Regions from separate parts of the Staphylococcus simulans genome, predicted to be linked through region 2. Evidence: predicted binding sites of a transcription regulator. Region 2 holds the regulator's gene; the other holds the start of a gene.
What was found. Region 2 encodes CtsR, which represses protease genes until heat stress. Its sites were predicted from a motif close to ATGGTCAATAAAGGTCAAACA; they were not measured.
Positions count from the first base shown of each region.

Region 1: clpP (ATP-dependent Clp endopeptidase proteolytic subunit ClpP) is a predicted target of CtsR. The motif match lies at 2,094-2,114, and genes of this name have one in related genera.

Region 1 is NZ_CP095100.1:2,171,209-2,177,725, forward strand. Features, by position in the region: gene MUA87_RS10215 (TIGR01777 family oxidoreductase) at 210-1,112, shown strand; gene clpP (ATP-dependent Clp endopeptidase proteolytic subunit ClpP) at 1,463-2,047, opposite strand; tRNA gene MUA87_RS10225 (tRNA-Arg) at 2,196-2,267, shown strand; gene MUA87_RS10230 (VraH family peptide resistance protein) at 3,017-3,190, opposite strand; gene MUA87_RS10235 (DUF3800 domain-containing protein) at 3,740-4,450, shown strand; gene MUA87_RS10240 (SNIPE associated domain-containing protein) at 5,550-6,517, opposite strand, start outside.
Region 2 is NZ_CP095100.1:2,440,219-2,446,735, reverse strand. Features, by position in the region: gene MUA87_RS11590 (GNAT family N-acetyltransferase) at 1-24, opposite strand, end outside; gene MUA87_RS11585 (ASCH domain-containing protein) at 42-485, opposite strand; gene MUA87_RS11580 (NupC/NupG family nucleoside CNT transporter) at 585-1,796, opposite strand; gene MUA87_RS11575 (CtsR family transcriptional regulator) at 1,968-2,429, shown strand; partial or broken gene MUA87_RS11570 (UvrB/UvrC motif-containing protein) at 2,549-2,953, shown strand; gene MUA87_RS11565 (protein arginine kinase) at 2,957-3,961, shown strand; gene MUA87_RS11560 (ATP-dependent Clp protease ATP-binding subunit) at 3,973-6,438, shown strand.

The DNA.
Region 1 (6,517 bases), 270 kb from region 2:
GTATACTATTTTTAATTAAGAGATGTTTAATTAATTTCGAAGGTACTTCTATTATAACTTAGCTATAAGTGATTTAAACAAGATTACATAGTTTAAATTGACATATTAATGACTAAACATTGAATAAATAATGAATGTTTAGAATGTCTATAATCTATTGGGTTTCGGTATCCAAAACGTTGTTTAATATTAATGAGGTGAATATAAAAATGAAAGAATTTCTTATTACAGGCGGTACAGGTTTAGTTGGCAGTCATTTAGTAGATGCAATACACAGTACAGATTCACATATTACTATTTTAACTCGTCAAGATCGTCAAAACTTAGATGATAAGATCACCTATGTTAACTGGAGTAAAGAAGGTTGGGAAGATAAAGTCCCAGATCATATTGATATTGTGATTAACTTAGCAGGTGCATCATTGAATAAAAGATGGACAGATGAATATAAACAAACTTTGATGTTAAGTCGTATTCAAGCCACACAATCACTTTATGAATTGTTTGAACATAAAGGTAAGTTCCCTGGAATTTTATTCAACGCAAGTGCAGTAGGTTATTATACACCAGATGTGCACCGTACTTACACAGAATTATCAAAATGCGATCCGCATGATTTCCTATCTGATATCACATATCAATGGGAACGTTTTGCGCGTAAATTCGAACAACATGATACGCGTGTCATTATCGGTCGTTTTGGTATGGTGCTTTCAGATGAAGGTGGTGCCTTACCAACTATGGAATTGCCTTACCGATTCTATCTCGGTGGTAAATTAGGCACTGGTTTCCAATGGTATTCATGGATTCACATTACAGATTTAACACGTGCGATTCTTTTCTTAATCAATCAAGATGATGCTTCAGGCGTCTTCAATATGACAACACCTATTGCTGAGCGTCAAAACTTATTCGGTTATGCTTTAGCACGTGCAATGCACAAACCTCATGAATTATGGGTACCAAGTGCACTGTTACGCTTAGTCTTAGGACAAAGAGCAACGATTATCTTAGATACGCAAAAAGCAATTCCGAACCGCCTAGATGCTTATGGTTTCAAATTTGCATATCCTGACTTAAAATCAGCACTTGATAGTTTAGTTCATGAGTAAAAAGCTATATAATATATTTGTATTGTGAGCGCTTATTACTAAATGAAATCATAAAAAATTCGAGCGTTTATACAGATATAGCAAGTATAGTGAATGAAGGTGTATGAATGGATAAAAGCAGTCTTGTAACACGTATTTTAGTAATCATTGCTGGATTACTTTTAATATGTATCGGCAGTTTTTCAATGACGCGAGCTATCCCTTCTTTATATATTGCACTGTTTTACCTAATAGTTGGAATTATTATATTAGGGTGGACCGTCATTAACTTAATAAAACATTATAAAAGACAAAAATAAGAGTTCCGGAAAACCCCCGGAACTCTTTTCATTTCTATATTTAATAACAACTTATTTTTCAGGTTGCATAACTTCGTCGATCAAGCCGTATTCTTTAGCTTCATCTGCAGTTAAGAAGTTATCACGATCAGTGTCTTTTTCAATTTGTTCAATTGATTGACCTGTACGTTCTGATAAGATTTTGTTTAATTTAGCACGTGTTTTTAAGATGTGTGTTGCTGCGATTTCGATTTCAGTCGCTTGACCTTGTGCACCGCCTAGTGGTTGGTGAATCATTACTTCAGCGTTAGGTAATGCGAAACGTTTACCTTTAGCACCTGCTGCAAGCAAGAATGAACCCATTGAAGCAGCCATACCGATGCAGATTGTTTGTACATCTGGTTTAATGTGTTGGATAGTATCATAAATTGCGAATCCAGCTGTTACACTACCACCTGGAGAGTTGATATATAGATAAATATCTTTCTCAGCATCTTGTGCTTGTAAGAATAACAATTGTGATACGATTGAGTTTGCTACGTTATCATCAATTGCTGAACCTAACATAATAATACGGTCTTTCAATAATCTTGAGTAAATGTCATAAGCACGTTCGCCGCGATTTGTTGTTTCAATTACTGTAGGAATTAAATTCATTCTATTTCCTCCTTGTACTTTTATGAATTATCCTTATTTTAACCTAAAAGTCAAAAATGGTCAAAAATAAAACTCACACCTTTATAATATCATCATATTGACCACTCTACACGAGACAGGTACACTAATAATTGCATGTTAATATTTACCCCTCGTAGTGTAATGGATAACACGTAAGATTCCGGTTCTTGAAATGGGGGTTCGATTCCCTCCGAGGGGGTTACTTACACTATAATAACCTTTATTTAATGGTATTTTAAAATTTAATAGGGAAAAATTAAGGAAACGATAAAATGTATTCTATGATTTTCTCTACACTATCCTAATTAAATATGTTAGTATACATACGTACCTAAAAGGTACGATTAACAGTTTCTATGTTAATTTAACCAGCGCTCTTTTGTCTTTTGATTTAACCACCTATATAGGTGGTTTTTTTATCCTTCATTCTAAACTTATCACTAACAATAATTATTTGTTATAATAAAGATGTACCTAAAAAGGTACATCAACTTTTCAATGTTATATACAAAATTTTACAACCTTTTAAAAGCTATTAAATTCATTGATTAATTCTTGACACTGAGCTTTTCAACCAGTGTTTTATTTTTCCCAATTCACTATTTATGCACACTACAACACAGGAAGAATACGAGACAGCGCTGACTTCATTAGTCATCTATTAAGCCACTTCTCAATGCAATACACTCTCTCACCACAAAAAACCGCCAATTAAGGCGGTGTAATATACAACTACTTTTTATTTACCTAACATAATCGTATAGAATATAGTGAAGATATGTAATAATAACCCCCTTTTTATAAACAAGAGGGCTTTTTAGAATTTTGGATTTTTCGGAAATACTCAATTCTAGGCTAGTAGCTAATACCTATCTAGTTATTATTTATTCTCTATCTAATAATTTTAAACATTAAAGTGCCGGTAGTATTAAATAAGCTAATGCTATATTACTTCTTATGTACTTCTTCGTTAAAAAATAAGAAAGCGATCAAACCAAGAGGAATGCCTAAAAGGGGCGTAGTAAATATACTTGCTATAAAAACATACAAAATTAACATCCACACTTCATCTGACTCCCATTTCTTATTAAGTAAATAATGCCATATTTCTTTTAAACTCATAGAATAACCCACCTTTTTTCGTTTGATAAATAATAAACTCAACTATATATATATCATATTATCAATATAAATAAAATAGGTACTTCATTGTAGATTTAATTACTACTTTTTATATATACACCAATTTTCAGAGCTACACATCGTATTTCGTATAAGTAATGTGCAAAGAAATTATATTAATTTTTTGTATATGTACTTTTAAATGAAAGATATTAATTTTCGGACACCTATCATAAAAATATAAACTCACGCGCTTTATCAATTTATCAACTCAACATGCATTCACGAACTCGCCTTTACTATCTATATCTCGCCTTTTTTTGCCCTTTTTTGAAATGGTTAATGCAGCTCACTATCCTACATAATATTTCCTATGTCTCAACATAATTCAACTAAAGGAAACACAAACAGATATTATTATTTTCAACATCGCCAACATTTTGCCTCACCTAATAATTATAAACATAAATATATACATTAATAATGATGAATTAGTAAATAAAAGTTGCTATAATAGACAATAAACAAAAATATAAGTAGGTATAATTTATGATGCATAGAACTTTTTATGGCGATGAATCAGGATCAATATCTCAATCTAACCATTTTGAATGTAAATATTTTATCATTGGCATGATTTCGACATCAGAAAAGAAAAAAGTAAAAAGGGTGTTTAGAAAATCTAAAATTGATTATTTGAAGCACCACAACTTAAAGTTAGATGTTAAAAGCGAAATCAAAGGCTCTGAAATGCCTATTGAAATGAAAACACACATTTTTGAACAACTAATTAAAAAAACTGACATAGAATTCTATTATACGATTGTTGATAACCATTATTTAGATGATAGACTTAGAAGCAATCCCCATGTAACGTACAATTATTTGGTAGGTATATTTTTCAAAGATAATTTCAAACGTAATTTAAATTCTATATGTTTAATGTTAGATGAGAGAAATAAATCAGTGAAAAAACTAAAAGATTTACAAAACTATTTAGAAACCGAACTATACGCAGAAACATGTATAGACAATATTGAAGTTCAATATGTCAACTCCGAAAACAATGACTTAGTTCAAGTTGCAGATGTTTTTAACAATCTTATTTATAGTTATGCAACTAGATACATGAATGCTAAAAAGCCTTATCCATTAACTATTAAAGCAAAATACCTTGATTTATTCAGTGCTTTGAATGAAAGGATTATATGTATTACTAATTTCCCTAGTTATAAGTCAGAATATATCAAGCCTCACTAATAAATGTTTTTATTGTCACATGTGTAATATCATGATATTATATTAATAGGGTATTGCTCGTAATTCTCTAAAATGTGTGGTTTAGCCATAAAAGTGGCCTTCATAAGCTATCTGTAAGATAGCCACATTAGAGTTGAGGATACCATTCATACATATTTTTAAGGATAACTGCATTGACAGTTATCCTTTTTTATTAATATCTTTTCATGTACACTCCCCCCCTCTCATTGCTACTAAAAACTCAGAAACAACTCAGAAGTCGATTTTTATTCTTCCTAACGTCGCATTTCACGACACTTAATACTGTTAGTCTTTTTTGACTAATAGCTTTTAGATCACAATCAGACTTTTTTGTCTGTTTGAACCTAATCAACTTTGATTAAGTACAAAGTCATTTTTGAACGTGTACATTTACATTTTGTTTAAACTTTTTTGTGCTACCAATAATGTGCTACCAGAACTCAATATTGAGTTTTGACTCCCCTACCATTTATGTACCACAACTTTTAGAAACCTCTTATGTAAGTCAGAACTTTCATGTTATTATATATGTGTACCTTCAAGTTACATTGGTCATACAATCTTCTTTTTTGACGTTTTGAATAAGCCACTACACTACAGTGTGGTGGCTTTTTGTATATAAACATTCTTTGAAAGCATGTCTCAATTCAACACCAACTATTGAAGCTTTAGGAGCTAGCTCTCTAAAATTACTTTTTCAAACGAAAACAAGTTTGTTCAAATATTGCATGTCAGATTATTAAAAACCACCTCCTTATTACAGGGCGGTGGTTCATCAAATTTTCAACATATTGATAGATGTACTCTGATATTTGTTATTTTGATGGTTTACTAATAATATGACCTTCGTTTATTAGTCGTTTAATTGCAATGAGTTATTCTAACTTACCTACTATTCCTTTTCCAATACAATATAAAGGCTCTCTCAGCTTGTTAAAATTGTTAAAACCTATGTTTGCAGCAGTGTTTGTATTACCTCATTCAATATTGTGCTAATCTATTAAATTAATAGTATTACTTCATCTCTATATTGTTCACTCACCTTTTCACTTACCGTATTCATATAAATAATGATTGTTTAATAATCAATATTCAATTCATCTATATTTTGACTTTGCCAGTATTGTTCTGCTACAGGTACTTTAATAAATTCAACTGTATTATTATGGTTTTCTTTAACAACTTGCTCTATTTCATCAATATTGACTTTAAAGAATTCTTTTCTATGGTTTACCTTATTGACTTCTCTATCTCTAAAGTGTTTATGAAGTACATTCTCTAAATTAGGTGCATCATCACTAAATATCATAGCATGAACATCAAATTCAAATGGAACAGAAGCATCCCCTAACTCTTTAACTCTGTCATATGGTTCTAATCGTCTAGTAACGCCTATCTTATAAATATCCTCACCAAATGAACCAATATTAGATATGATATAAACATATCCAGCTCTAGTATTGGCTTCACGTTCAAGCACATTCTTTTTATCTTCTTCTAATTCTTTGATTTTGTTTTCTAACTCTTTGATTTTATCAGCGTATAACTCTTTCTCAATGTCGCTTTGTGATTTTTCAAGACGTTTGAACAATGATCTAACTTCATTACTGAATTGCGTTTCCTCTTTTTCGATTTTCTTCTTCTCTTGTTCTATTTCACGTTTTACACGTTCTTCTTCTTTAATCTGTTCTTTGATTTCATGTTGAAGTTCTTTTTCTTGTTGGACTTTAATTTGATACTGATAAATTAAATTTAATTTCTCTAGTTTCTTTTCTAAGTATGGTTTAGTAATCTCTACACTATCGACACTATATATCTTATTGAGTGTTTCATATGCTCTTATTATTCTGCTATGGTAACTTTCATAGTTTTTAGCTGTCACATTGCTTAACATATAATCACATTCCGTATTGAATGAACGCAATATTTGCTTCAATTGAGCATTGACTATTTTCTTTTCATCCTCGTACCCATAATAAATTGCTGCGTCACCGTCTTTAAACATTTCCTTTTCCTCTAATGTGAGCATACCTAATTTATTTTTCA
Region 2 (6,517 bases):
GATTTGTATCTTATTTAAGTCCATAATTTCACCTGCTTTATTTATTTAGTAAATAGACATTCAAATTCTTCACAGACCATGATTTGATCTTCATCAAAAGTTTGATTAATGCTTGCGTATTCAGGTATGAAAAAGTCGCGATGGACGTTTCTCCAATATGTTAAGGTTCGAGAACCTTCTCCTTCTTTATATGCGTGTTTTTCTGATACTTCACAGAAAGGGACTTGATATACTTTAGTATTTTTAATAATACAAACAGGATGATCTTGCGCATCTAGAACGATACTCAAATCGTTGACTTTTGGTAGAGGTCCTTCTTCCTCAATGTAGAAAGCTAAACCGCTGGTTGTCGCAGTTTTGATACCTTGTGAGACTAACTCAGCTAAGTCTGTAGCATCGACACCGAATTGCCAGGCGGTATAAGAAGCGTCTTGATAAATAGGATATTCAGTTATGAATTTGTCCCAAAATTCATCGATATTCATTATGACACCTCCATAATTAAGTGTTACTTTACACGAAAGTGGTTTGGAATGCAATATGAAAAAACGACTCCCTGATTGCGGAAGTCGTTTAAATATGATTTACATGAATAGACCTGCGATAGCTGCAGAGATGAATGATACAAGTGTTGCACCGAATAGTAATTTAAGTCCGAAACGTGCAACCAAGTCACCTTTTTCATCATTTAATGATTTGATGGCACCAGAAATGATACCGATAGAACTGAAGTTTGCGAATGATACTAAGAAGACAGAAGTAATACCGATTGCACGTTCTGATAAACCATGCATTTTACCTAAGTCTAACATCGCAACGAATTCGTTTGATAATAATTTTGTAGCCATTAATGAACCTGCTTTAACTGCGTCATCCCAAGGAATACCTGTTAGGAATGCGAATGGCGCAAAGACAAATCCGATTAATGTTTGGAAGTCCCATTTAATTGAACCGCCTGATACAGCTGTAAAGATACCGCTGACAAGGCCATTAAGTAAAGCAATAATTGCGATATAACCAATTAACATTGCCCCTACAATAACCGCAACTTTAAATCCGTCTAAAATGTATTCACCTAACATTTCGAAGAAAGATTGTTTTTGTCCTGTTTCTTCTACTAATAATTTGTCGTCTTTTTCATCAACTGTATATGGATTGATAATTGAAGCGATAATAAATCCACCGAATAAGTTTAATACAATTGCTGTTACGACATATTTAGGGTCTAACAGTGTGAAGTAAGCACCGATAATTGAAGCGGATACTGTCGACATTGCTGAAGCAGTTAATGTATATAAACGGTGCTTCGGAATGTATGGTAATTGTTTCTTCAATGAAATGAATACTTCTGATTGTCCTAAAATAGCAGCTGCAACTGCGTTATATGATTCTAAACGACCCATGCCGTTGATTTTAGAGATCAAGAAACCTAAACCATTAATAATCATTGGTAAAATCTTAGTGTATTGTAAGATACCGATAATTGCTGAAATGAAGACAATCGGTAATAATACGTTGAAGAAGAATGGCGGTTGATCTGGATTGACGTATTTAAAGCCTCCAAATACAAAGTTAACTCCTTCTGCAGCTTTTGATAACAGATAGGCGAAGCCTTTCGCAATACCGCCGATGACTGTGATTCCTGCATTTGTTTTTAAGAGAACAAACGCGAAGATAAATTGAATCACAAGCAAGATACCAACGTAATGCCACTTAACGTTTTTCTTGTCAGAACTAACAACAAGTGCGAGGGCTAAGAAGAAGACAATCCCTATTAAAGCAATAAGTATATGCATGTTATTTCTCATCCTTTTATTTTTTATTTCATCCAATATCATACAGGAAAAAAGCGCTTTCGAACATCCTATTTTTGACGATGTCGCAAATTTTTTAAATCATATTGGTTGAAAAAGGTCAAAGTTGGTCATATAATATAGTCAAAGAAGGTCAAAAAAGGGGTGATATCCATGCATAATATGTCCGACATCATAGAACAGTACATTAAGCATTTATTTGAAGAATCAAATAAAGATGTTGTTGAGATACAACGAGCGAATATTGCTCAACGTTTTGACTGTGTGCCTTCTCAACTTAATTATGTAATTAAGACAAGATTCACCAATGAACACGGTTATGAAATCGAAAGTAAACGCGGTGGTGGAGGTTATATCCGAATCACTAAGGTTGAAACCAAGGATACGAAAGGTTATATTGATCACCTCTTACAAATCATCGGCGATTCAATCTCTCAACAACAAGCACATTATGTGATCGAAGGATTGCTTGATAATCAATATATAACATTACGCGAAGCGAAAATGATGCTTGCAGTGGTAGATAGAGATACGTTAAGAATGGATGTTGCTGCAAGGGACATTGTCCGCGCAAACATATTGAAACAGCTATTGCCGGTCATTAATTACTATTAATAGTTAGGAGGCTGCACATGGCTGACACATTTGCACATGGAACAAAAACAAACGCACTTAAGTCACAAGAACACAATAGAATTAAAGCACAAAGTAATGAAGAGGAACCTACATGGCAGAACAATCAAGATGACATGGAAGGCTCTTTTGTTATAAAACAAATACTTCAACATTTGGCGTCTAAGCATGGTATTCAATTAGAAGACTTAAGCGTCAGAGAAGAGAAGAAGTGTCCTACTTGCCATATGACAATGAAAGATATTGCGTATAAAGGGAAGTTTGGGTGTGCACAATGTTACACTACCTTTAAAGAGGATATTGTAGATATTGTCAGACGTGTGCAAGGCGGACAATTTGAACATGTCGGTAAAACGCCTGTCTCCTCTCAGCACAAACTCGCATTAAAGAAAAAAATAGAAGCTAAAAATAAATATTTACAAGAATTAATAGAACAACAAGCGTTTGAAGAAGCGGCTGTCGTTCGTGATGAAATTAAAGCACTACAAGAAGAAAGCGAGGGATAACACATGAGCGAACATTCAATGTACATGAGTAGTTGGATGCAGCAGAATGAAACAACGCCGGTCGTGATGTCTTCACGTATACGACTTGCGAGAAACTTGAACAATCATGTTCATCCCTTAATGTTTACTTCAGATGTAGAAGGACAAAAAGTCATTAATGAAGTCCAAGATGCACTGCCTGATTTAAAAGTATTAAATATGCAGACCATCACGCATACAGATAAATTAAAATTAGTAGCGAAGCATCTGATCAGTAAAGAACTGATTGAACAGCCGGCTTCAGCGGTATTGTTGAATGATGATGAATCATTAAGCATAATGGTAAATGAAGAGGATCATATTAGAATTCAAACCATGAGTTCAGATATGGATTTAGAAGCACTTTATCAAGAAGCTTCAGAAATAGATGACCAATTAGATAGAGCACTTGATATCAGTTTTGATGAAGATTTAGGTTATTTAACAACGTGTCCAACGAATATTGGTACAGGAATGCGTGCAAGCGTGATGCTGCACCTTCCAGGACTTTCTATCATGAAGCGTATGAATCGCATTGCTCAAACTATTAACCGTTTCGGCTTTACGATTCGCGGTATTTTCGGAGAAGGTTCTCAAGTTTATGGTCACATCTATCAAGTTTCAAACCAATTAACCTTGGGAAGAACTGAGGAACAAATTATTGAAACGTTAACTGAAATCGTCCAACAAATTATTGCGGAGGAAATGCAGATTCGCAAACAACTGGATTATCATAACTTAGTTGAGATGCAAGATCGCATTTATCGCTCACTTGGTTTATTGCGCTACAGTCGCATAATGTCTATGGAAGAAGCATCGACGAGACTCAGTGAGGTCAAGTTAGGTATTGATTTAGGTTATATTGATTTACCAGAATTCAACTTCAATCAAATGATGGTAGCGATTCAATCCCCATTCTTGATTGACGAAGCACAACAAATTTCAATTAAAGAACAAAGAGCAAATATTATTAGAGAACATATAAAATAGGAGGTTTTGCTATGTTATTCGGTAGATTAACAGAACGTGCACAACGTGTCTTAGCACATGCACAAGAAGAAGCGATTCGTTTGAATCACTCAAATATCGGAACTGAACACTTATTGCTTGGTTTAATGAAAGAACCAGAAGGTATTGCCGCAAAAGTATTAGAAAGTTTCGGTATCACAGAAGACCTTGTTGTTACAGAAGTAGAAAAATTAATTGGTCAAGGTCAAGAACACATCGGCACATTGCACTATACACCGAGAGCGAAAAAAGTGATTGAACTTTCAATGGATGAAGCACGTAAATTACACCATAATTTCGTAGGTACAGAACACATTTTACTTGGTTTAATCCGTGAAAATGAAGGTGTGGCTGCACGTGTGTTCGCAAACTTAGATTTAAATATCACTAAAGCGCGTGCTCAAGTTGTCAAAGCACTTGGCAGTCCAGAAATGAGCAATAAAAATGCACAAACTGCAAAATCTAACAACACACCGACACTTGATGGTTTAGCACGTGACTTAACAGTGATTGCTAAAGATGGCACATTAGATCCTGTTGTCGGCCGTGATAAAGAAATCACACGTGTCATCGAAGTATTAAGCCGTCGTACTAAAAACAACCCAGTGTTAATCGGTGAGCCTGGTGTAGGTAAAACAGCAATTGCTGAAGGCTTAGCACAAGCTATTGTAAATAATGAAGTGCCTGAGACATTAAAAGGTAAACGTGTGATGTCTCTAGACATGGGTACAGTTGTTGCCGGTACAAAATACCGTGGTGAATTCGAAGAAAGACTGAAAAAAGTTATGGAAGAAATTCATCAAGCAGGTAACGTTATCTTATTCATCGACGAATTGCACACATTAATCGGTGCAGGCGGTGCTGAAGGTGCCATTGACGCATCTAACATCTTAAAACCAGCACTTGCACGTGGTGAATTACAAGCTATCGGTGCAACAACATTAGATGAATACCGTAAACACATTGAAAAAGATGCAGCTTTAGAACGTCGTTTCCAACCTGTACAAGTGGATGAACCGACAGTTGAAGATACAATCTTAATCCTAAAAGGATTACGTGATCGTTATGAAGCGCATCACCGTATCAATATTTCTGATGAAGCGGTTGAAGCAGCAGCACGTTTAAGTGACCGTTATGTTTCAGATCGTTTCTTACCAGACAAAGCAATCGACTTAATCGATGAAGCAAGTTCAAAAGTAAGATTGAAAAGTCATACGACTCCTTCAAACTTAAAAGAAATTGAACAAGAAATAGAAAAAGTGAAAAACGAAAAAGATGCAGCTGTACATTCACAAGAGTTCGAAAATGCTGCAAACCTTCGTGATAAACAAACAAAATTAGAAAAACAATATGAAGAAGCGAAAAATGAATGGAAAAACAAACAAGGCGGCGCAAACACATCATTAACAGAAAATGATATTGCTGAAGTGATTGCGGGCTGGACTGGTATTCCATTAACACGCTTAAATGAAACAGAATCAGAACGTCTGTTGAACTTAGAAGACACATTGCATAAACGTGTCATCGGTCAAAAAGATGCTGTGACATCTATCAGTAAAGCAGTACGTCGTGCACGTGCAGGCTTGAAAGATCCTAAACGTCCAATCGGAAGCTTTATCTTCTTAGGACCAACAGGTGTAGGTAAAACAGAATTAGCACGCGCATTAGCTGAATCAATGTTCGGCGATGAAGATGCGATGATTCGTGTAGACATGAGTGAGTTCATGGAAAAACACGCAGTGAGCCGTTTAGTCGGAGCACCTCCAGGCTATGTAGGTCATGATGACGGTGGTCAATTGACTGAAAAAGTAAGACGTAAACCTTACTCAGTTATTCTATTCGACGAAGTAGAAAAAGCACATCCTGATGTCTTCAACATTATGTTGCAAGTCTTAGATGATGGTTTCTTAACTGATACAAAAGGTCGTCGTGTAGACTTCCGTAACACAGTCATTATCATGACTTCAAACGTTGGTGCACAAGAATTACAAGATCAACGCTTTGCTGGTTTCGGCGGCGGCAGCGACGAAGGTGCAGATTACGAAACAATTCGCAGTACAATGATGAAAGAATTGAAAAATGCATTCCGTCCTGAATTCTTAAACCGTGTTGATGATATTATTGTCTTCCACAAATTGGATAAAGCTGAATTGAAAGAAATCGTAACAAAAATGGTCAGCAACCTTACTGATCGTCTATCTGAACAAGATATTAATATCGAAGTGACAGAAGCTGCGAAAGAAAAAATCGCAGAAGAAGGTTACGATCCTCAATATGGCGCACGTCCACTTATCAGAGCAATTCAAAAAACAGTTGAGGATAACTTAAGTGAGTTAATCCTAGACGGTAACCAATTAGAAGGTAAAGACGTAGTTGTGGATCACAATGGCGACAAATTTGAATACAAAATCAATGATCGCCAAACAAAAGAAACTGAAGAAACAAAAACAAAAGCGTAATAAACGTAATGGTTAAACCAGATAAATAGATCAAGACTCCTTTTTAAGCAGTATTTATAACATGGCTGCTTAAAAGGAG